DNA from 2 places in the Thiovibrio frasassiensis genome. Region 2 is predicted to be linked to the other one. Evidence: riboswitches for the same ligand, from Rfam matches in the RefSeq annotation. Region 2 holds a riboswitch; the other holds the start of a gene.
What was found. A riboswitch is a leader RNA that binds a small molecule or an ion and turns the genes downstream of it on or off. The one in region 2 is predicted to bind cobalamin.

Region 1 (11,312 bases), 420 kb from region 2:
GCACGAGATAGCCGGCCGGCGGCATGACCAGCTCGCTGGGGATGGGAATCACCGAACTCTCCATGGCCATCAGGATAAAGATTCCCGGATAGCCCATGGCCCCGACCGTGGCCACAAGCCAGTTGATGATTTCGTGCATCGCGCGCTCCTTGCTTGGTTGATGGAGCGCTATTCTATACGGTTTGCACCAAAAAGACGACCCTTTATCGCGGGGGATTCACCCCCCGTAACACCCTTACCCCTCACTCCTGCCGGGCGGAATCGTTTTTGCAGAGCCCGGCAAAGATCTCGCGCAGCAGCCGCTCATCCAGCCTGGCCAGCAGCTCTTCTTCGTATTCATCCCGCTCCACTTCCGAAGTGCTCAAGGCCGCCTCTGGCCCTGGGGTTTCCGCCGCTCGCAGGGGGACGGGCTCGGAGTCGATCTCATCCTGATAGTCGCGGTTGTTTTCTATCCAGCGCTGACAGTCGTCGTGGCTGCCGATATAGGTGAAGATCAGCCGCCGCTCCCTTTTTAAGCCGATGAGCCTAAAGCCGCAGGAAAGATCGTACTTGCGGCAGTCGTTGAGGCGCAGCTCCCCGTGCCGGGTGCGCTTGCATTCCGCCTCCTCGTGCAGGGGATCGCGCTGCAGATCGGCGATGATCCGTTCGGCCCGGGCCGCCACGATCCGCTCGTTCTTGCCGGCCTTGGCCATGGCCACCAGCCGTTTGGCAAACTTGCGGGTTTGATGGATCTCCAGACAGACAATCTCCATGCTCATCTCCGGCAGCCGCAGCCTCGCGTCCGCCAATCCTCGGGGGGGTTCAGCACAGCAAACCGAAGCCCGCCAGCCATGGGCCGGGGGCTTCGAAGACCAGTTTTCAGCAAGCGCAGGAACCGCTGGAGCAGGAGCCCCCGCCGCAGCCGCCACCGTCCAGTTTCTTCTCCGAACTCACCGCGAAACCGCCCCCGCCGCCGCAGCCGCAACCCGAGGAGGCTTTGACGAAATCGACCTTGATGGCGCCGGTGGCGGCAAACATCCCGCCATCCACGAGAAAGGTGATGCCGCCTTCCTCAAACACCCGGTCGGAGTCCTTTTTTTCATCCAGGCCAAGACCCAGGCTTACCCCGGCGCAGCCGCTCTGCATGACCACCCGGATGGCCGAGTCGAGATTGTTTTTTGCCAGATGTTCCTTGAGATTGGTGATCGCCGATTGGGTTACTTCAAGCATGGTCTTGCTCCTTGTGTGGGTTGACTGACAATAGAGGTTTCAGACAAACAGCTCGTTGAGAGCCTTATCGCATTTTTCCGCCACCAGCCCGGCAATGGCCTCGCGCCCGAAATCGCCCGTTTTCATCATCTCGCGGGAGGCGTTGAGCAGGCCGGTCCTCAGCTTACGATCCCTGGCCGCTTCCGCCGCCAGAGTGAGCTTGCCCCGCAGGATGAGGGGATCAAGCCCCTCGCTGCTGCCGAGAGGCCCGAGTTTCGCCGCCTGTTCGGTGAAGCGGGTGATGATCTTGACGAAGTTCGGCCCCTCGGCCGCCGAAGCCCATTCGATGAGCAAGCGCTCCCGGCTCACTCCCAGCCGGGCCAACGCCTCATGCACCAGAGCCCCGGAGACCAGGGCGTGGTAGTTGCCGTCCTGATAATGGCACTCGCCGGGATGGCAGCCGCCGACGAAGATGGCGTCGGCGCCGCCGGCCAATCCTTCCAGGGGAAAGGAGGGATCGAGCCTGCCGGAACACATGATCCGGATGACCCGCAGGTTGGGAGGATACTGATAGCGCCCGACCCCGGCCGAATCGGCGGCGGTGTAGCAGCACCAGTTGCAGAGAAAACCTAAAATCTTCGGTTGGTAAACATCACTCATGGTCATGCTCCTTTGCAAAGGCGTGAATCTGGGCCCGGATCCCCTCCAGGGTGAAGCGCCCCATGTCGATGGCCATGGTGGGGCAGCGGGCCGCGCACACCCCGCACCCCTTGCAGGAGGCGGTCAGGATCTGCGCCTTGCGGGGCTTGACCTCCTTGTCGATCTTGATCGCCTTGTAGGGGCAAAATGTTTCGCAGGCTCCGCAGCCGATGCAGAGATCCGGATCGACCTGGGAGACAATGGGCTCCGGGGAGATGGCCCCCTTGGCCAGGGGCTGACAGGCCCGGCCCGCAGCGGCCTGGGCCTGGGCGATGGTCTCGTCCATGGTCTTGGGGCCATGGGCCAGGCCGCAGACATAGACCCCGTCCACCGCCAGATCCACGGGGCGCAGTTTGACGTGCGCCTCCAGATAAAACTTGTCCGCGGTCACCGGCACCTTGAGCATCCGGGCCAGCTCGGACGGGTCCTCCGGCACGATGCCCACCGAGAGAACGACGAGATCCACCTCCCGGGCCACCTCCTGCCCGAGAATCGGGTCGAAGACCTCTACGATGAGCGGGCTGCTCTTGCCGCGCCCGGCCCGGACCCGGGGCGGGTTGTCCGGGTTGTAGCGGGTGAAGAGCACGCCAAGCTCCCGGGCCTTGCGATACTCGTCTTCGAGAAAACCGTAGGCCCGCATGTCCCGGTAGAAAATGGTGATACTCAAAGCCGGATCAAGCGCCTTGAGGCGCAGGCTGTTCTTCAGGGCCTGGCCGCAGCAGACCCGGCTGCAATAGGCAAGATCCTCGCCCCGGGAGCCCACGCACTGGATCATCGCCACCTGCTTGGTCTTGGCGGCAAGCGGTCGGCCCGAAGCGAGCTTTTTTTCCAAGGCCAGCTGGGTCATCACCCGCTCGGAAACCCCGTGCAGGTATTGCTGGGGTGCATACGCTCTGCCGCCGGTGGCGATCACCGCCACCCCGTGATGCAACACCTCGCTGCCGGTCTCCCCGGCGATGGTGGTGGTGAAGTTGCCCACATAGCCGGAGATGCTGGCCACCCTGCTCTTGGTGCGCACGGTGATGCGCGGATGCGCCTGCACCCTGTTGAGCAAGGTTTGCATGGCTTTCCGGGGATCATCGCCAAAGCGATCCGCGCTGAGCAGCAGCGCCCGACCGCCCAAGGTCGCAGCCTCCTCGACCAGGGTGGTGGCGAAACCCTGCTCGCCGATGGCGAGCGCCGCAGTCAGCCCGGCCAAACCGCCCCCGATCACCAGGGCCGCCGGGGTGACCGGCAGCCGCTGTTCCGGCAGGGCGGTAAGGTGGGCCGCCTTGGCGACGGCCATGCGGACCAGATCCTTGGCCTTGTCCGTGGCCTGTTGCGGTTCGTGCATGTGCACCCAGGAGCATTGATCCCGGATATTGGCCATCTCGAACAGGGCCCGGTTCAAACCCGCATCCCGCAGGGTCGCCTGAAAAAGCGGCTCGTGGGTCCGGGGGGTGCAGGCGGAGACCACGATCCGGTTGAGGTTATGTTTTTTGATGATCTCCACCAGATGCTGCTGGGTATCCTGGGAACAGGAATAGAGGTTGTCGGTGGCATAGACCACCCCGGGCAGCTCCCTGGCGTAATCGCGCACCGCCCGGACATCCACGACCCCGGCGATATTGATCCCGCAATGGCAGACAAAGACCCCGATGCGGGGTTCCTCGCCTGCGATATCGCGCTCCGGCGGAAACTCGGCCCTGGTCATCTCGCTGCCGCGTGCCAAAGCCAATTGCCCGGAACACAGCGCTGCGGCCCCGCCCGCCTGGGTCACCGAATCGGGGATATCCTTGGGTCCCTGGAAGGCGCCGATCACCTGGACACCGGGACGGCTGGTGGCCAGAGGCGTGTAGGTGCCGGTTTGCGCGAAGTGATAGCGGTTCAGGTCGATGCCGGCCGCCCGCCCGAGCTGCTCGGCATCGTCCGGCGCCTCCAGCCCCTGGGAGAGGACGACCAGATCGAATTTTTCGCCATGATGCTTGCCGTCCTCGGTGGACCAGTTGAGCAGCAAGCCGCCGTCGAAGACATCCTCCACCTTGGGCGGCCGCGCATAGATCACCCGGAAGTTGCCTTCGGCAATGGCCCGCTCCCTGGCCGCATCGAACCCCTTGCCGTGGGTGCGGACGTCCATGTAGAAGAGGGTGATCTCGCAGTGCGGATCGTGTTCGCGGGCCAGGGTTGCCTGCTTGATCGCGTACATGCAGCAGACCGAGGAGCAGTAGTTGTTGCCGCACATCTCATCGCGGGAGCCGATGCACTGCAAGAAAGCGATCTTACGGGGATGCTTTTCGTCCGAGGGCCGGACGATCTCGCCGCCGGTGGGGCCGGAGGCGCACATCAGCCGCTCGTGCTCGAAGGCAGTGAGCACATCGGCAAACCTCCCCCAGCCGTAGCGGCCGAGCACCTCCTCGCTCACCCGCCCGAAGCCCGGGGCCAAAATCACCGCGCCCACCGGGATCTCCAGAACCTCTTCCCGTTGGTCGAAACGGATGGCCCCGGCCTGACAGACAGAGGCGCAGAGGCCGCAGGTCTCGTAATTGAGCTTGAGGCAGGATTTGGGGTCGATGTGGTAGCTGGTGGGTACGGCCTGGGCGTAATCGATGTGGGCCGCGTTGGTGCTGGCCAGATTCTCGTTGTATTCGTCGCCGATCTGCTTGAGGCAATAGAGGGTGCATTGGCCGCAGCCGGTGCAGATCTCCTCGTCGATATAGCGGGGCTGCTTGCGGATCTTGGCCGTGAAACGGCCGGACTCTCCCTCAAGGGCGATGAGTTCCGACAGGGTCAGGATGACGATGTTGGGGTCCCGCCCCGCCTCCACCAGTTTGGGGGCCAGGATGCAGAGCGAGCAGTCGTTGGTGGGAAAGGTCTTGTCCAGCCGGGCCATGACCCCGCCGATGGCGCCGCTTTTCTCGACAAGATAGACCTTGAGGCCGAGTTCGGTGAGATCGAGGGCGGCCTGTACCCCGGCCACCCCGCCGCCCACCACCATGACCGAACCGACCGTCTGCAGACCAGACGGATGGGCTTCGGATGCGTGCATAGTTCCTCCTTCACTGTACGTTGCCGGAAAAAACATTCCGGAAATGCCGCGGCCCTCTGCAACCGGCCACGGACAACGCCAGCGAACACGGAGGGAACTACCCGTGTTGACGCCTTGGACCGTGCAGCCGGCAGGAGGAGCCGCAATATCGTCCAGCCCGAACCGGGCCGGCCGGCTTACGCCGGGGTATTGCTCATGTATGCTGCACGATACGGGTCACAAAAATTCTCCTCAGGTGATGGCACGATTGGCTGGATTGCAGAAATTAGCGGGCGGGGCGGGCAAAGTCAAATCGAATGTTTCGACGAGGGAACGGCCATTGGATCATGTTTTTCGATGGAGCAAATCCGCGGCCTCGATCTGCTCTTTTTACGGGCACCTTGTTTTTTTACCAATGATCGGGAAACAACTGCTGGCTGCGATGCTATGCGCCCCCCCTCTTCTCCTTTCGCTTGCCGAGCAACACCCAAAGGCTGAAGGCAAAGAGCAGGATACTCATACCGACAAAACCCTTGGTGTATTGCGCCACCAGAGGTTTGTCGAAGGAGGCCATATAGAGGCTTTCCGCGACCCGGACGGTGACGGCGGCGCCATGGGCGCCGTGCTCCGCCTCGCCGACCACCGATATCCGCCACGCACCCGGCCGGTCCGGGAGAAAGGAGACGATGCCATTGCGGTCGGTCCTCCCCTTCTGGTGCGGGATGGCGTCTCCCGGCCCGAAGATCTCGTAGGCGGCGTAGCTGACCGGATCGTCCACCCCATAGAAGAGCCGGGCGCTGATGCCGCGGTTTTCCACCCGGTAATGGACGGCATGGGCGTGGGCCGGAGGCGCGGGGGCAGAGAAGAAGAACAGGACAAAAAGGGCACAGGCGAAGCGCATGCTTTTCCCTCCGGGGCAATGATTTCGCGGCGGCAGGGAGGATGGCCCGACCCGCCGCCGCGAAATCTTCTCTAGCGTTATCGGATCGTAAAGCTCAGGGTTGCCACGTAGGACTCCACATCGCACTCCTCGGGCCGGACAAAGGGCAGCGCATGCTGGGCCTTAAGGAGCCAAACCCCGGGCGATGCGATCCTAAGGCTGCCCCACCCGTTTGCATCGGTGGTAAATGGGTCGGCCGGGGTTTCCTTTTTCTCGGCAAGGGTGTGGTAGAGCGCAGCTATTTCTCCACTGTACGGTTTGCCCCTGAACAGGACCCGAACGGGAAGCATGTCCCCGACCTTGAGCCGGGCCGGGTTGGCCAGGGGGATGATCTCCAGGGGATGGCCGACCGCCTGGTCAACCGCGCCCTTCCCTGCCCCCAGCGAGACAACGCCTTTCATGGACATGGTGGACCAGGAGCATTTGACCACGTTGTCGAGCCCATTTTTACACTGCCTTTTCCCGCCGTCCACGGTCTTGGTGTAGAAACTCGCCTTCCGTTGCGCAGCAACCAGATAGGTGCCGCCCGCAAGCCCCCCTGGGGCGACAAATTCCGTCGCCGTGCTCGGCTGCAGGGCGATTTTCGCACCGGTTGCCGAGAGGAGGAAGGACTCCTCCAGATCATCGCCGCCCAGAAAATTTTCGGAGGGAAAGGTATGGCCCCAACCGAAACGGATGCGCGGTGCGTTTTTGGCTCCAGGCGCGGAATCTGCCATTTCGACCCACGGATAATGCGCCCGGGCCTCGCCTGCGCAGAGCAGAAGCATGGCCAGGAAAGCAACAAGGAAACAACGGGAGATGAACGGGGTATTGGTACGAGAATGCATGCTTTTCTCCTTCAGGTATGCGGGTTACAGGGTGAGATCGAACTTGAGCATAAGGGTTCGGCCGGTACGGAAATTCCCCTCATCCCCCTTGTCGGAGTCGAACACATTGTCCGCCTCCAGGGAGAGTTTGGCGTTTTTACGGAGTTGCTTGTAAATCTTGGCATCGACCACGGTATGGGTGTCGATCTGCGCGGTGTTGGCGGTGTCGGTGTACTGGCGCGAGCTCTGGGAGATGGTGGCGCTCATTCCCACCCCGTAATCCGCCAAGTCGTAGGCCGGGGTCAGGCTCACCTGATGCACCGGGGTATAGGGCAGAGCCTTGCCGTTTTCCCGGTTTTCCGAGTCGGTGTATGTATAGGCGAACGCCAGGGAACCGCCCCCCATCGCCCAGATCCTGCCCATAAGCTCGACCCCCTGGGTGGTGGCCTCCTCGACGTTCCGGTAAATCTGGAGGGGCAGACCGTTGTACAGGGTACCGGTATCTTCCCGGGTCACCAGTTCCTTGACCTCGTTACGAAAATAGCCGACGCTGAGCATTGCATTTTTTTCCGGCAGCCAGTGCTCGATTCCTGCCGAATAGCCGAGGGCGGTTTCCGGCTTGAGATCCGGATTGGCTTGCACGTAATAGGAGCCATGCCCGTACGGGGCGTCATAGTAAAGCTGGCGGATGGTGGGAGACTTGAAGGCCCTGCCCACCGAAGCGCGCAGGGTGGTGGCCGCGGAGAAGCGGTACATGGCGCTGAGTTTGGGATTGACCTCTTCCCCGAAAACGGAATGGTCGTCGTAGCGCACTCCCGGCACCAGGGTCATTTTCCCGCCCGGCAAGGTCAATTCATCCTGCAGGTAAAAGCTGGCGATGTCGATCTCCCGATCCACCCTGATGGTGCTGTTGTCCGCATTGTCGATTCTAAAATCGATGGACTGCCGCTGGAATTCCGCCCCGGAGGTGAGGGCATGGGTTTGGTTGGCGGTCCAGGTATATTGCCCCTCCATCTGCCGATAGGCTATGTCGCCGAATTTATGGCCGTAAGTGTTATCGAGATAGCCGTGGTCGAAATCCCAGTTGTAGGTGTAGCCCTTGAGCGAGAGAAAGTGGGCCGCACCGGGCTGCCAATCCGCCCCGGCCGACAACCGGTAACTCTGCTCCTTGCGGTCTGCCTCCTTGTCATAATCGCTCGCCTCCCCCTTGGCGAACAGGCGCAGCTGCTTGGTGGGATCGACATCCACCTTGAGCAGCACCGAATCGCGCTCCGAATCGATCCGGGACGCGCCGTTGTCCTGGGCGGATTCCCGATTGTACTGCAGCAGATAGCCGAGCTTTTCCAGCGGGCGGTCCCCGAAATATGCATAGGCCTGGGACTGATGGCGATTTTTATCCGCCGGCTCCTCCACCACCCCGTTTTTGAGCCGCTCCCTGACGGTGTACCAGCCATAGGCCGCTCCCGCCCCGACCACAGGCTCCTTGGGGGTGCGCCGGGTGATGATGTTGATCACCCCGGCCATGGCGTCGCTGCCGTAGAGGGCGGAGCCGGGCCCCTTCACCACCTCGATGCGCTCGACCATTTCCACCGGGATCTGATTGAGGCCGATGCCGTACTCCCCCATGCCGCCGCTCTGCCCCGAGCCCATCACCCTCTGGCCGTCCACCAGGATCAGGGCATAGCCGTCGTTGATGGAGAGCCCCCGCATCTTGGCATTCCAGGTATAGGTGCCGAAGGTATCGTCATGGGCGGAGACGGAGACCCCTGGGATGCTTTTCAGTATCCCCTCGATGTTCTGGGCGTTGGTTCTGTCGATCTCCTCCCGGCCGAGCACCAGGGTTTCCACCGGCGTGTCCTGCAGGGTGTGCGGGGTCTTGGTGCCGGTGACCACGATCTGATCCAGAATATGCGTGGCCGAATCCCCCCCTTCCTCCCCTGCCACGGCCTGCCCGCAGGGCAGCGCCAGGGCGACACCCCCCAGCATCGCCCCGCAGCGGACGGCAAAGCGCATGCTTCCTCTTGCCTCTTTCCCCATTCCCTTCCTCCTCTTCTGCTGATTGCAATGCCAGCCAAAATTACGACAAATTAAAGACAATATTCAGTTCGATGGTGATCGGCTCGGCAAGCAGATCCGCCGGCGGCTGCGGAAAGGGCGCGCCATCCTCCACGGCCTTGAGCGCAGCCCGGTCGAGGATCTCCTGCCCCGAACTCCTGCTGATGGTAAGGAGCTGCGCTTCTCCCGCACCGGTGAGGAGAAAGCGCACCCCGACCTTCCCTTCCAGCCCTCGTTTTCTGGCGATGAAGGGGTATTTTTTATATCGACCGATCCTCTCCCGAACGAGGCGTAGATACTGTGACAGGGTATGATCGTCAGTGCCGTGCTTTGCCGCCCCACCCCCCCCAGGAGGGTTTCCTGCAGCCACCTGCCCGTTACTCCTTGCCTCTGTGGATTGCCCCTCGCCGCCTCCCTCCATTGCCGCAACCGTCGGGATTTCCCGGGACAAGGCTTGCGCAAGGGAGTGCGCCGTGCTCTGTGCCGCCGATTCCGCTTCGGCCGCTTTGGCCTCCCCCCTCTCCTTGCGCGCCCGGGGTGAAGCCTTTCGTTCCGAAGTTTGCGGCTTTTTCTCCTGCCCTCCCGGCAGTGCGACCTCTCCGTACTCGACGGAAGACGGCGGGCCGAATAGGGTAACCTCGATGGCGCTCGCCCTTTTCGGGCTGGGGGTCGCGGCCAGCGAGAAAATGGCCGCGGCGTGCAGCAGCGAGGAGACAGAAAAGAAGAGCAGCCGGGTACTTCTCCTGTTTGCGGATGCCGTTTCGTTCCCCAAGTAAACCGGTCGGCGAAAATAACCGGACCACCACCGAGAAAGCGGGCAGAGAACCGAGACGGATGTCATTATCTCGCGCAGAAACCGCATGATTGCTCCAATTGCCAACAGGGATTGTGCCAAGGACACAACGTGCAAACGGGGTCGCCCTGTCCCACTTTTTCGGTAACACCAATTAAAATTCGGTAACACCGTAACGAGCAGGAAATCCGATTGCAAGCTAAATATTACAAATATAAAAAACGTAACACCGTGATCGCCAATTAACTCACTGTTTTCACAATAGAAAAATATCAAGAAAAAACACAAACGACTCAGGGAAGAAGTTTCCGTGCTATTTTTTCTCTTGCTCTTCCGGCTGCGCCCTATTAAATTCCCCCCTGTTTCAGGTGCTCTTAACCGAGCTTAATAGGGAACCCTGTGCGAATCAGGGACGGGCCCGCCGCTGTAACCGGGGACGAATTCCGCAACATGTCACTGTCCTCAACGGGATGGGAAGACGCGGGAGGAGGATGAACCGGGAGTCAGAAGACCTGCCTGAAAAAAACATAACAGACTGCCTCCGTGGACATGGGGCGACATGTATCTATCTTGGGAAAAATCAGGGATCCCCGGATCAATATTGTATTGGTCCGGGGATTTTTTTTGCCTGCGCGGGCAGAGAGATATCCTCGTGGCCGGGAACACAACCGAACCGAGGAGAAAAGCATGCAGAAGATCTACGTGATAACAGCCGCGCTGGTACTGGGCGCGACCATGGCGGCAAGAGCCGAGGAGACGGCGACCCGCTTGGAGGAGTTGGTAATAACCGCGACCCGTACCCCGGCGACGGTTGCCCAGGTTGGCGGCAGTTCGGTAACCGTGATAACCGCGCAGGAGATTGAAGCCAAACAGCAACTGACGGTTGAGGAGGTTCTAAAAAGCGCACCCGGCCTCAATGTTGTGGCCAACGGCGGACTGGGAACCAACACCTCGGTTTTCATCCGGGGCGCGGATGCGAAAAACACCCTGGTGCTGGTGGACGGCATCATGTTCAACGATCCCTCCGAGGCGAATCGCGGGGCAAACCTGGCAAACCTCACCACGGACAATATCGAACGCATCGAGATTGTCCGCGGCCCCATGAGTGTGCTGTTCGGCAGCAACGCCACTGCCGGGGTGATCAATATCATCACCAAGAAAGGGAAAGGACGGCCCGGCTATTATCTCGGAGGCGAAGCCGGTTCCCATGGCACCTGGAAAAGCTACGCCGGAAGCAGCGGCGCGGTGGAGCGATTCAACTATGCCTTGTCCCTCTCCCGCACCGAAGCCCAGGGTTTTTCCACGGCCGACGACAAGAATGACCGTATTCCCCATGCACATGGCACCACCTCGGAGAAAGACGGTTGGCGCAATACCACCTTTTCCGGCAAGGCAGGCTATCTGCTGACGCCGGATTGTGATATTTCCGCCCTCGCCCGCTCCATGAATTCGCGGGTGGATCTCGACAGCACGGTCAGCGGTTATCTGCAGGACAATAAGATCGGCAGCCCTCAGGAGAAGTATATCGACAGCAAGGAATTGCTCTCGAAGTTCAATGTCCATAACCGGTTCATGGATGGAGAGCTCGACGCAAACCTGTACTATCAGCACACCGGCAAAGAACGGATCATCATCAACGATTCTGGCCGCTCGCTCTATAACGGTGACAGCTCCGAGGTCGGGTGGCAAGGCACAGTGACGCCGGTTACGGCGAACACCGTTACGCTCGGCCTTTCCTATTTTGCCGAAGAGATGGATTCCTCCGGCGGTTTTATCGTTATCGACAAGCAAACGGCCACTGTGACCAGTTCCTGGCTGCAAGACCAG
Region 2 (11,312 bases):
GGCCAGCCTCTTGCCGCCGGCGGTTATGGCGAGAATCCCGATCTTCATATCTTATTGAGCCGCATCCCGATAACCGTGACTGAAATGACGGTCATAGAGCTTGGAAAGCGCCGGGGGCGGGGCACTGGCCAGGACCTTGCCCACCGCGATGATCGCGGTCTTGGTGATCCCCGCTTCCGTTACCTGGGCCGCAATGGTCGCAAGGGTCCCGCGGAGAACCCGCTCCTCCGGCCAGCTCACCTTTTCGACCACGGCCACCGGGGTATCCTGCGGGTAACCGCCGCTGAGCAGATCAGCAACAACCTCTTTGATCATGCCGATACTGAGCAGGATCAGCATGGTGGCCTGATGACTTGCCAGGGAGGCGAGGGACTCCTGCTCCGGCACCGGGGTCCGCCCTGCCCTCCGGGTGATGATCACGGTCTGCGAGACCTCGGGCAAGGTCAGTTCGGTGGCCAGGGCTGCGGCGGTGGCCACGGTGGAACTCACGCCGGGGACCACCTGAAAGGAGATCTTGGCCGCAAGCAGACGGGCGATCTGCTCATTGATGGCCCCATAGATCGAGGGGTCGCCGGTATGGAGGCGAACCACCCTTTTCCCGTTCTGTTGCGCGGAGATCACCAGTGCCATAACCTCGTCCAGATTCAGGCCGGCAGAATTATGCACCTCCGCCTTTACCCCGACAAGAAGAGCCTCCGGCACCAGACTGCCGGTATAGACGATGCAATCCGCCTCCCGCAGCAACCGTTGTCCCTTGACCGTTATCAGTTCCGGATCGCCGGGTCCGGCCCCCACGAAAAAGACCGGGAAGCGCTCGTTGGCCGGACTCATGATTTTCTCACAATGATGGTGGAAAAGTAGTGGGGCTGCTCATGGAGGGCGGTGGTCAGATCGCGCCTGATCCGCTGGCCGGACTGGCTCGAGCGCTCGACCAGCACCGCCTTGTCGAGGAGATCCATCTCTTTTAACAGAGGCACCAGCCGGTCCATCACCCGGTGCACCTTCATGAGAACCACCGAATCGAACTGCTCCAGGATCTCCCGCAGGCGGCCATTTTCAAAGGTGGCCGGAATGACCACCAGTCGGTCATCCCCAAGGCAGAGGGGTTGGCCCGCCGCCGCCGCGGAAGCGCCGATGGCGGAGACGCCCGGAATGATCACCACCGGCAGGTCCGGAGCCAGCGCAAAAAGGGTTTCGCAGACATAGAAGCCGGTGCTGTAAATGGCCGGATCGCCGAGGGTGGGAAAGGCCACATCCCGGCCCGCCTGCAGATGGCCGACGATCTGGGCCGCTGCCGCATCCCAGGCCTTTTTCACCTCGGGATCCGGGCGTTTCCCCATGCGGATCTTTTTCATGGGAAAATGGTGGGTGACGATCTCCTTGTCGCCCCGATTCACCACCCCTTCTGCGATCCCCAAGGCCGTACTTTCTCCGTCCTTTTTCGCCGCCGGCGCGAGCCACACCGTGCAACGCTCCAAAATCCGAACCGCCTTGAGGGTCATCAGCTCCGGATCGCCCGGGCCCACCCCGACTACATATAATGTTCCCTTCATTTGCTTCCTGTCATAACGGTTATGGGATTTAAAACCTTTGCCGGGTTACTCTCCGGAAAAGTCGTTCGTTCAATCTGTACCTTGGTCAAGGCAACCTTCAAGCCGTGTGCCGCCATGCATGGCGGGGCCTCGGCCACGGTTTTGAGGATCACCCCGTTCACCACCATCCTGCCCCCGCAAGGCAACCGCTGGGCAGCCTGGCCGATGATCTCCGCCAATTTGCCACCGCTGCCGCCGATAAAGACCCGGTCCGGGTCCGGCAAGGTGCTTACAACGGCCGATGCCTCACCCTGAACGGGGATGATGTTGTAGCAGCCGAAGTCCCGGATATTGCGCTGCACATTAGCAAAGGCCTCGGGATGCTGGTCCACGGCAAAGACCGTCAAGCCCGGCTGCAGACGGGCAGCGGCCACGGAGATGGAACCGCTGCCGGCACCGAGGTCCCAGAGCACCCCGGTGCTCGGCAGCCTGAGGGCATGCAGGGTTACGGCCCGCACCTCATCCTTGGTGATCAGGCCCCGGCTGTGGGCAATCTCCTCTTCGGTAAGACCGAAAGCCAAAAATTCCGCTGCAGCAAGAGGCGGCCGGGTCACGATCAGCACATTCAGCGCAGCAAACTGCTCCGCCGCCGTCTCTGCCGGGGTGCCGGAAAAAAGACGCTCCTCGGCAGTGCCGAGATTTTCGGCAACATACATCCGGCACCCGTGCAACAGGGGTTGCTCCTCAATCAATTCCAGATAATCAATAAGCTCTTTGGCCAAATGGGCTGGGGTGTTGTGCCCATCGGTAAAAACAAAAGTCTTCTCCCGTTCCAGCAGCAGGCCGGGGGAATGCAGGGTTTTCCTCCCGTGGAGGCTGACCATCTGCATGTCGTCCCAGGGGAGATGAAACCGACCACACGCCTCCTGCATGGTGGAGAGGGCCGGAAGAATGAGCAGTTGATCCGAGCCGAATTCCTTGAGCAGCCTGCGACCGATCCCGAAAAACAAGGGGTCGCCGCTGGCCAATACCCCGACATCCCCGCTGTCCAGCCCCAAGCGGATTCCTTCCAGGGCCGAAGCCAAGGGGGAGATGACCAGTTTCTCCGCCGTCATCTCCGCCACCTGAACCAGATGGCGGGGATCGCCGACAATGAGTCCGCAGCGAGACAATACCGATGTCTGTTCACCGCTCAGCCCCTGGCAACCGACGCCGATTAGAATCAACCTAGGCCGTTGTGACAATTGACTCTTCATCTGGTCTGCCCCAACGGCATAAGGAGCCGTATGAAAACGATTAAGCATCTACAGGTATGCACGGAACGGCTCCTAAACATGCAACTCCACCCGGGTGTGGCTGTTCACCAGATAGACCCGCACCGGAAGCCCGGAAACCTTTTGGGCATAGCGTTGCGCCGCTTCGCAGACCCCTCGGATCAAATCGTCTCTCCCTGCTTCCACCAGCCTTTCATGGATCTCCCTGGCGGTATTGACCTCTCTGAGACTCTCAAGCAAAGGCGGTTCCGCCCCCAGCTGAGCGAGAAGCGCCAAGCCGTCCTGAACCTCCAGCGCGCCGTGTCGGACATGGGTCTGGGGGGTCTGCAATGCCGCCTTCATGATCTTGGCCCACATCCCGGCCAGATGGATCTTTGTAAAACCCCGTCGGGCCGCGGCCAGCAGGGAAAATTCCAGGTAATCTCCCATCATGGCATACGCCTCCTCCGGCAGGGTGAGCATGGTCTGCACCCCCTTTTCCGAGGTGCGGCCGGTGGAAAGCACCACCTCCGTGAGTCCACCCTCCTTGGCCACGGCCAGAGAGGCCTCGATCGTTGCGGTCCAGGCTTCGGCGGAAACGGGGTGGACAATGCCGGTGGTGCCGAGGATGGAAAGACCGCCCACTATGCCCAACCGATGGTTCAGGGTTTTCTCCGCCAGCTCTTCTCCCTTGACCACGGAAATCTCCACCAGAAGTTTCTTCCCCGGCTCCTTGCCCAACCCTTCGAGAACCGCAGCCAGTATCATCCGGCGCGGTACCGGGTTGATCGCCGGTTCCCCAACCGTTACCGCAAGACCTCGCTTGGTGACCCTGCCAACCCCCGCTCCGCCGCTAAGGAAAATAGAGGTCTGCTCCAGCCGAACACAGTTCAGCTCCCCCTCCCTCGATGGGAGGGGGTTGGGGGGCGGGTGAACTAGCAACCTGCCTGGTTCATCGCTGTTTCCCCCTTTTCCTAACCCTTCCCCGCCGGAGGGGAGGGAACTTTTGCAGGAGGCTCCTTCCGGAAAAAAAGAAACCGTGGCCACGATCTCCGCCCCGTTGGTCACATCCGGATCATCCCCGGCATCCTTGAGTATCGAGGCCCGGGCAAGACCGGCCTTGACTTGGCAATGATGCACGACAAAGGCATAACGACTGCCATCGGGAAAGGGAATTTCCACCCTCTCGGGCCGGCGGCGGCCAAGAAGCAACAGAACCGCCGCCTTAGCCGCCGCAGCCGCACAGGCACCGGTGGTATATCCGCTTCGCAGTCTGCGTCCCATGGGACTCTATGCCTCTTTTGCCAGGCGGATCAGGGCGTTGACGATGGCCACGGCCACCGGAGTGCCGCCCTTTCTCCCCCGGCAGGTGATAAAGGGATAATTCTTTTCGCTCAACAGCTCCTTGGATTCGGCGGCATTGACAAAGCCCACCGGCACTCCGACCACCAAGCCCGGGCGAAGGGACTTATCCATCTTCTGCCAGCACTCCATAACTTTCAACAGGGCGGTGGGTGCGTTGCCCACCGAAACGATACCGACATTTTCCAGCAATCCTTGCTCTATGGCGACCTCGGAACGGGTCAGACCCCGCTCTTTGGCAAGCCGAGTCACTTCCATCTCCGCCACCCTGCAAATCACCTTGCCTCCCCAATGCGCCAGCAACCCCTTGCTCACCCCGGCCGCGCCCATGTTGACGTCGGTCAGGATGTTGCGTCCCGCCCGGATCGCGGCAATGCCGGCGTCGATGGCCTGGGGATGGAAGATCAGGGATTCGGCAAAGGAGAAGTCTCCGGTGGCATGGATCACCCGCTGCACCACCTGAAAGGTCCTCGGCTCAAAATCATTGGGGCCAAGCTCCTCGGCGATGATCCGAAAGCTTTCCGCCTCGATCTCCTCGGGTCGAATCTGCATGATGGTGCTCTTCATTGTTCCTCTCCCAAGGGGCTGCCAGGTCGGCAGGCCCGGACAAATTCCACTGCCATCCGCGGGTTGAAGCCGAAGTGAAGATGCAGATAGCCGCCCAAGACATTGTTATAACGATACCCTTCACGGCTGTCTATGCGGTGAACACCGCGGTTCACCGCATAGATGCGTTCGATCTGCACAGGCATCTCGTCGATTACCGAGTAATGGAACTCATGGCCCCGAAACAGGCTGCCGGCCGGGCCGAAAAAACAATCCTGTTCGAGCCGGACCTCACGGTAGCCAAGGCTGGCCCGTTTTTTCTGCATCCGAGCCGTCACCGGAAATACCCCAACCATGGGCAAGACGCCAACATCATCTCCGGCAATTCCTTCGGTGAGATACATGAAGCCGCCGCATTCAGCATAGAGCGGACGGCCGGATTCACCCCAATCATACACCGCCTGCCGCATCCCAAGATTGGAGGAAAGCTCCCTGGCATACAGTTCCGGGTAGCCGCCGCCCAGATAGAGGCCGTCCAGCCCCTCGGGCAGCTGATCGTCTGCCAGGGGGCTGAAAAAAACCAGCTCCGCGCCCGCAGCCCGCAAGAGATCGAGATTATCCTCGTAATAAAAACAAAAGGCCCTGTCCCGGGCCACCCCGATCCGTGCCTGCACCACCACACTTGCTTGCCGGGCCGGGGCATGATCAAGCGCGGGCACGGTGGCGGTTGCCGCCAGCTCCAGTAACCGCTCCAGGTTGATCTGGGCCTGAATCGTCTCGGCCAACCTGGCCAATGCCTCGGGGCTGATGGGCTGTTCCTCTCCGGTAAAGAGACCAAGATGCCGGGCGGGCATGGCAAAATCGAGGCTCTGGGGCAGATGCCCCAATATCTCGGCCCGGCAATGGGCGCGGATGGCCCCGCTCACCAGTTCAAGATGCCTGGGGCTGGCAACCCGGTTGAGGATCACCGCCACCGGGGCCACCTCGGGATCGAGGGTTTCAAAGCCTTTGAGCACCGCAGCCACGCTCTCCGCCGCAGAACGCACATCAAGGATCAGCACCACCGGCACACCCAGCCCTTTGGCCAGGGCGGCGCTGGAAGAAAGCTGGCCGTCGAACATGCCCATGACCCCTTCGATCACCGAGATCTCCGCTTCGGCAGCACCGGCGGCGAAGGTCTCCCGCACCTGTTCCGCCCCCATCATCCACAGATCCAGATTCCGGGAAATGCGGCCGCAGGCCAGCCGATGCAGACCCGGATCGATAAAATCCGGGCCGCACTTGAAGGGCTGCACCGTATGCCCCAGCATGCGCAGGGCGGCCAGCAGACCCAGGGTGATGGTGGTCTTGCCGGAGCCGCTGCTGGTGCCGGCAATCAGGAAGGCGGAGCGACGGTCAGCGTCCATCGGCAGCCGCTTTTTTTTGTCCCCCACCAGGAAACAGCTCGGGATACAGCAGACCAGCGATGGTTTTTATGCCCTCAATGATCCGCAAGGTTGGCCGGGCAACCAGGTGTTCGTCAACCAGATAGACCCGGTTGTTCCGCACCGCCTTGATCGCCTGGAATCCTGGTTCCTGGATGATAGTCTCGATGGACACCGGATTCATCCGTCCCAGCTGGGCGAGAAAAACCTCGATCTCCGCACCCTTGGCCAGGATCTGCTCCTTGCCGTAGGCAGCGATATTGGTTTCCCGAACCTGGCTGGCATCCGCGGCCACGTTAATGCCCCCGGCCTGTTGCAGCGCATAGCTGGCAATGCTTTCCTGGGCAAAGGTCTTCATCTTGGTGTGGATCGCCTCAAAATAGACCTTGGTTCGCTTCTTTTCCGGCACCTTGCTTATGATCCTGCGGATTGCCGCAAGCTCCGTCTGAAAGGTGGCAACCATCTCCTCGGCCTGGCGCGTTTTGCCGGTGAGCACCCCAAGGGCACGCCAATAATCGAAGATCTCCTCCACCGTGTTGGGCTGGAGGGAAACCACTGTGATCCCGGCCCGACGCAGGGTGGCCAGCAGCTGCGGCGCGGTGCGTTCGATCATCGGCCGGACCAGCACCAGGTCGGGCCTAGCCCCGATGATTTTCTCCGCATCTTCCCGGTAGCTGAAATGCTTTTTGTCTTTGAGCTGGGGCAGATCTTCATCCGCGCCTTCAATGCCGATGATCTCTCTGTCAAGCCCCAGGCTGACCAGATTCTCGGTATGGGCCGGGTAAAGCGAGATGATTCGGGTATATGGTTTACTGACCGTAACCGTCTTGCCTTCGCTGTCCCGAAAGGTAGCGGGAACTGTACCAGCACTGGCGGGTGGGTTGAAACCTGCCAGCAGAGCGACAAGAACAAGAAAAAGCAGACGCATCGTTATTGCAGGCACAATGTTAACTCCAGTAGCGAAAAGAAATCTGTTGGGTATTACTGAACTGGTCAAACCCCACCCTGCTCTCCACCCCGAAAACCTTTTTGATCAGAGCCGCTTCCAGTACCGTTTCGGTGGGGCCGCAGGCCGCAACCTTGCCACCCTGCATGAAGATAATCTCGTCGCAGTAAGCCGCAGCCAGGTTCAGGTTGTGGATCACCGCGATCACCGTTCGCCCTTCTTCTTTGACCAGGTTGCGCGCCACGTTGAAGATCTGCATGGTGTAGCGCACATCCAGGCTGGAGGTCGCCTCGTCGAAAAGCAGATACGGGGTCTGCTGGGCCAGGGCCCGGGCCACGACGACCCGCTGTTTTTCCCCGCCGGAAAGCTCATTGACAAAACGGTCCTTAAAATGGCTGATGCCGATGGCCGCCATGGCCGCCTCAACCTGGCGCCAATCTTCCACTGCCGGGGAGGCGAAACGGCCGATATGCGGATGGCGTCCCATGAGCACCACCTCCTGCACGGTAAAGGCAAAATCGATGCCAAAATCCTGGGGGACCAGGGCAACAAGCCGGGCCAGATCGCGGCGGCGGTACGCAGCCACCGGCCGATCCATAAAGCTGACCCTTCCCCGGTCGGGGCTCTTGCCGCCGGTGAGCAGATCGAGGAAGGTGGTCTTGCCGCAGCCGTTGGGGCCGACAATGCCGTAGAACCTGCCCGGCTTAAGAGTGATATCCAGACCGACCAGGGCCGGAGTCGTACCGTAGGAAAAACTGACCCCGGACAGGGCAAAACCGTTGTCCGGTGTCATGCCGCCCTCCTTTGCCGTCTGCGGAAGATCACGCAAAAAAACGGGCCGCCGATCAGGGCGGTGAGCACACCGATTGGCACCTCCACCGGCAGGACCGCACGGGTCACGGTATCGGCCACTAGAAGAAGCAAGGCGCCGGCCAGGATGGAAACCGGCAGCAGCTTCCGGTTATCCGGCCCCACCAGAAAACGCATCAGGTGCGGGACAATGAGGCCGATAAAACCGATGATCCCGGAAACCGAAACACAGACCGCAGTCACCAGGGAGGCCCCCAGGAGCAGAATCCAGCGCACCCTGGTGCTCTCTACCCCCAAGGTATCCGCCGACCTGCTGCCCAGACTGAGGATATTGAGATCCCTGGCGTAATACAGGGACAGAACCAGACCGCAGAGCACCGCCCCCGCCACCACCCACACATCCAGCCAGGTGCGGGAGGCGAAGCTGCCCATGAGCCAAAAGATAATCACCGCCACCTGCTCGTCCGCCAGATATTTTAAAAAGCTGATCCCGGCCGCCAGAATGGCCCCGACAATGACGCCGGAAAGAATCAGGGTGTTGGCCGAGATCTGCCCGTTGAAGCTGGAAAGATAAAGGACCACCAGCAGGGTTATGGCCGCACCGACAAAGGCAAAAAGAGGCACGGAAAAATGACCCATCATGCTCAGGTTGGCCAACAAAGCCAGGGCCGCGCCGAAGGCCGCGCCGGAGGAAACCCCGAGGGTATACGGGTCCGCCAGCGGATTCAGCAGGATACCCTGGTAGATGACGCCGCTCATGGCCAGGCCTCCCCCGACCAGGGTGGCGGTGAGAATTCTCGGCAGCCGCACCTCGAAAACCACAAAGGGAAACACCGGATCCATCCCGCCAAGCAGCGCGGGATTGGCGGTGAGCCGAGCCGCAATCACCCGGACAATATCCCCACCGGGCACAGCGATATGCCCCATGCCGGTGGCATAGATGATGGCGCCAAGAGTGGCTGCCGCCAAAGAGAGGCTGAGCAGCCATATTTGGTATCCACTGCGGGTCATTGGTTTTTATATCCCTTCATCGGTCATGGCATCCTTGATATGCTGGGCAAAGATGGCGGCAAAGGTATCGGACTCACCCAAGCCGGTGAGGGAGGCGGCCACATCGATGCCGCGACCCTCAAGCAGGCTTTTCAGGGAATCCGGCTCCGAACCGGCCATATCATTCTTGGCATGGTCGCCGGCCACGGTCATGAAGGGTTTGAGCAGCACCTTTTTCGTTTTATCCGCCTTCAGTTCCGCGAAAAGGACAGCGTTGTCCGGAAAACCCTCAACCATGGTAACATAGATGCGCACCCCGGGATAGCGCTGGCGCATCACCTGTTCGAACTCCATATAGGCCCCGGTGGAATAATGCTCGTTGCCATGGGCGAAATAAACCAACGCCCGCCCGGCTTTTCTGGCCAGCTCCACATCCGGGGCCACAACAGCCGCCATCTTTTCGATGTCGTGGCGATACTCGTGCTCAATGCCGAAGGTTCCCAGGGCAGGACGTCCAAGGAGGATCTTTTTAAAGGGCATGTTCCGCTTCTTCACGGTCTTAATGCTGTTCAATCCCGCGACATAACCGGCCAGATCGGCAAACTCCTCGCTGCTTGAGATATGGGTCGGTTGCACCACGATATAGCCATAGCCTTCGTCCTGCAAGTCGGCGATGGTGGCCAACGGCCCTTTGACATTAAGGACTTCCCCCGGCACTTCTAGATGCTGAGCCGCATAAGTTGGGTCTTGACGCCGCTCCTGCCAGATCCTCCGGATGATGTTCGAGGTAAAGGCCAAGCGGACCGGGATCCCGGGCAGCTCTTTCTGGATCTGCTCCCGGATGTTGAGGATGCCGTCCAGCCCGCTTTCATGGCTGGTGCCGAACACCGCCAGCACCACCGCCGTTTTTTTCTCAGCCTTGGCAGCCTGGGAAGCCTGGACAGCCGTGGCGCCAAGCACCAAAAACAGGGCGACCAGCAACGCAACACCATTGTGCACCATTCTTTGCAAACGCATCTTTTTTCTCCATCTTTCAAAAGGTTAATACATTTCCTTCAAAAAAAGACGGCATCCCCCTGCTGTGGTAATTTTCGCGCAAGGCCGGAAACCTTTCCTCGAAGGCGGCAGCAAAACAATCAACGAGGCAGGTTTCCTGACTTTTCCCAAAACCGGTTCGCCTTCCCGCCCCATGACAGAGGACAGTGGCCTGAGAACCGACTTTCCCGCTTCCCGGTGGAAGCAGGAGGAAATTACAGTGGCGGGACCGTTCCCGATTTGCACGGGATTCCCTTTTAAGCCCAATGGGCGCCTTATTGACACAACACGTGTACAACTAAGTTGAAAACTTAAAAACCGGCAATTTCCCTCCAACTCCAGAGTAATTCCTCGTTCCACCCTCAGCCAAGCGGCAGAAAATAATATCCCAGGCCAACAGCGATCACCGAGGCCAACCGCAAGACCTGACTCACCCCTACAAGCTCAAGGGCAAGCTTCGGGGAAAAGATGCCGACATAGTAAGGGAATTGGTGCCGCACCGCCCGAATCGGGGTGGAGAGGATATTGCCGACCAGGAGAGCAAGAACCACCTCTTTATAGCTGAGGCTTTTCGCTGCCAGCAGGGCTCCGGCCGCCGCCAGACCAGCGGAAAACTCCACGGTGACATGGGCCATGACAATGCCAAGGCTTTGCGGCTGGAGCCAAGCAAGAAACCAGACCTTGGTGGCAAATACTTGCTCCAGCCAGTCAAACACCCCGTGTTTACCCAGGTAGAAGAAGAGGATGTACACGGGCACGGTAAAATAGATGAGCCCCTTGATCCGCTTACGAAATCGCTGCACGCTTTTTTTCAGGGCCTGGTGCCAGTCGATTTTCTCGCGGACCAGGGGGGCTACCTCTCCCAGCTCTCCCTGCAGGGGGGGGAGCAAGATCCTGCCACCGATAACCACCACAACGGTTTGCAGCATTGCCGCGGCAAAAGTCAGGGCCAGGTACAGCAGGGCAGCCATTTTTATCAGCGGTGCGGTCAGGAAAAAAACCGTAGGGAGATGGAGAAAAAAACGGGGCAGACCGTTAAAAAGGTTGGCAAGTACCAGCTCTTTTTTGCTCAGCTGGCCCTTATCAAAGGCCTCGGCCAACATGGTATTTGCCGTTACCCCGGAGAAAAAAGCCATGGAAAAGCTGGCCCCGGAGACGGGGGAAAGTCTGCCCAAACGCACCAGGGGTCGGGTCAGGGAGGCCAAGCGGTGCGTCCAGTTGAGGGCCTCGATGAAATTCGCGGCGATCAAACCCACGGACATCCAAAAGAGGATCTTCGTCAGCGGCCAGATGAGATGGGCCCAAAGCGAGGTGATAAAATGAAGATCCAGCACCATAAAAAAAAATCCCCGGACCGATTTTCTCGATCCGGGGAGGCCCTGTTTCATCCACGGCAGATCATAACACGACCACT

Region 1: it holds a riboswitch for cobalamin, as region 2 does, so the genes downstream of both, OLX77_RS13025 (TonB-dependent receptor plug domain-containing protein) here and OLX77_RS11105 (sirohydrochlorin cobaltochelatase) in region 2, are expected to answer to the same signal.

Annotation. Positions count from the first base shown of each region.
Region 1 is NZ_JAPHEH010000001.1:2,783,736-2,795,047, forward strand. It holds gene OLX77_RS12980 (DedA family protein) at 1-139, opposite strand, end outside; gene OLX77_RS12985 (hypothetical protein) at 243-752, opposite strand; gene OLX77_RS12990 (IscA/HesB family protein) at 859-1,209, opposite strand; gene OLX77_RS12995 (hydrogenase iron-sulfur subunit) at 1,249-1,848, opposite strand; gene OLX77_RS13000 (FAD-dependent oxidoreductase) at 1,841-4,912, opposite strand; gene OLX77_RS13005 (hypothetical protein) at 5,337-5,792, opposite strand; gene OLX77_RS13010 (DUF4198 domain-containing protein) at 5,870-6,658, opposite strand; gene OLX77_RS13015 (TonB-dependent receptor plug domain-containing protein) at 6,683-8,674, opposite strand; gene OLX77_RS13020 (energy transducer TonB) at 8,715-9,554, opposite strand; cobalamin riboswitch at 9,835-10,019, shown strand; gene OLX77_RS13025 (TonB-dependent receptor plug domain-containing protein) at 10,173-11,312, shown strand, end outside.
Region 2 is NZ_JAPHEH010000001.1:2,362,969-2,374,280, reverse strand. It holds gene OLX77_RS11155 (cobalt-precorrin 5A hydrolase) at 1-48, opposite strand, end outside; gene cobM (precorrin-4 C(11)-methyltransferase) at 52-831, opposite strand; gene cobI (precorrin-2 C(20)-methyltransferase) at 828-1,553, opposite strand; gene cbiE (precorrin-6y C5,15-methyltransferase (decarboxylating) subunit CbiE) at 1,550-2,788, opposite strand; gene cbiD (cobalt-precorrin-5B (C(1))-methyltransferase CbiD) at 2,861-4,069, opposite strand; gene OLX77_RS11130 (precorrin-8X methylmutase) at 4,076-4,714, opposite strand; gene OLX77_RS11125 (cobyrinic acid a,c-diamide synthase CobB) at 4,711-6,099, opposite strand; gene OLX77_RS11120 (ABC transporter substrate-binding protein) at 6,089-7,060, opposite strand; gene OLX77_RS11115 (ABC transporter ATP-binding protein) at 7,065-7,856, opposite strand; gene OLX77_RS11110 (FecCD family ABC transporter permease) at 7,853-8,884, opposite strand; gene OLX77_RS11105 (sirohydrochlorin cobaltochelatase) at 8,891-9,880, opposite strand; cobalamin riboswitch at 9,990-10,191, opposite strand; gene OLX77_RS11100 (hypothetical protein) at 10,261-11,235, opposite strand.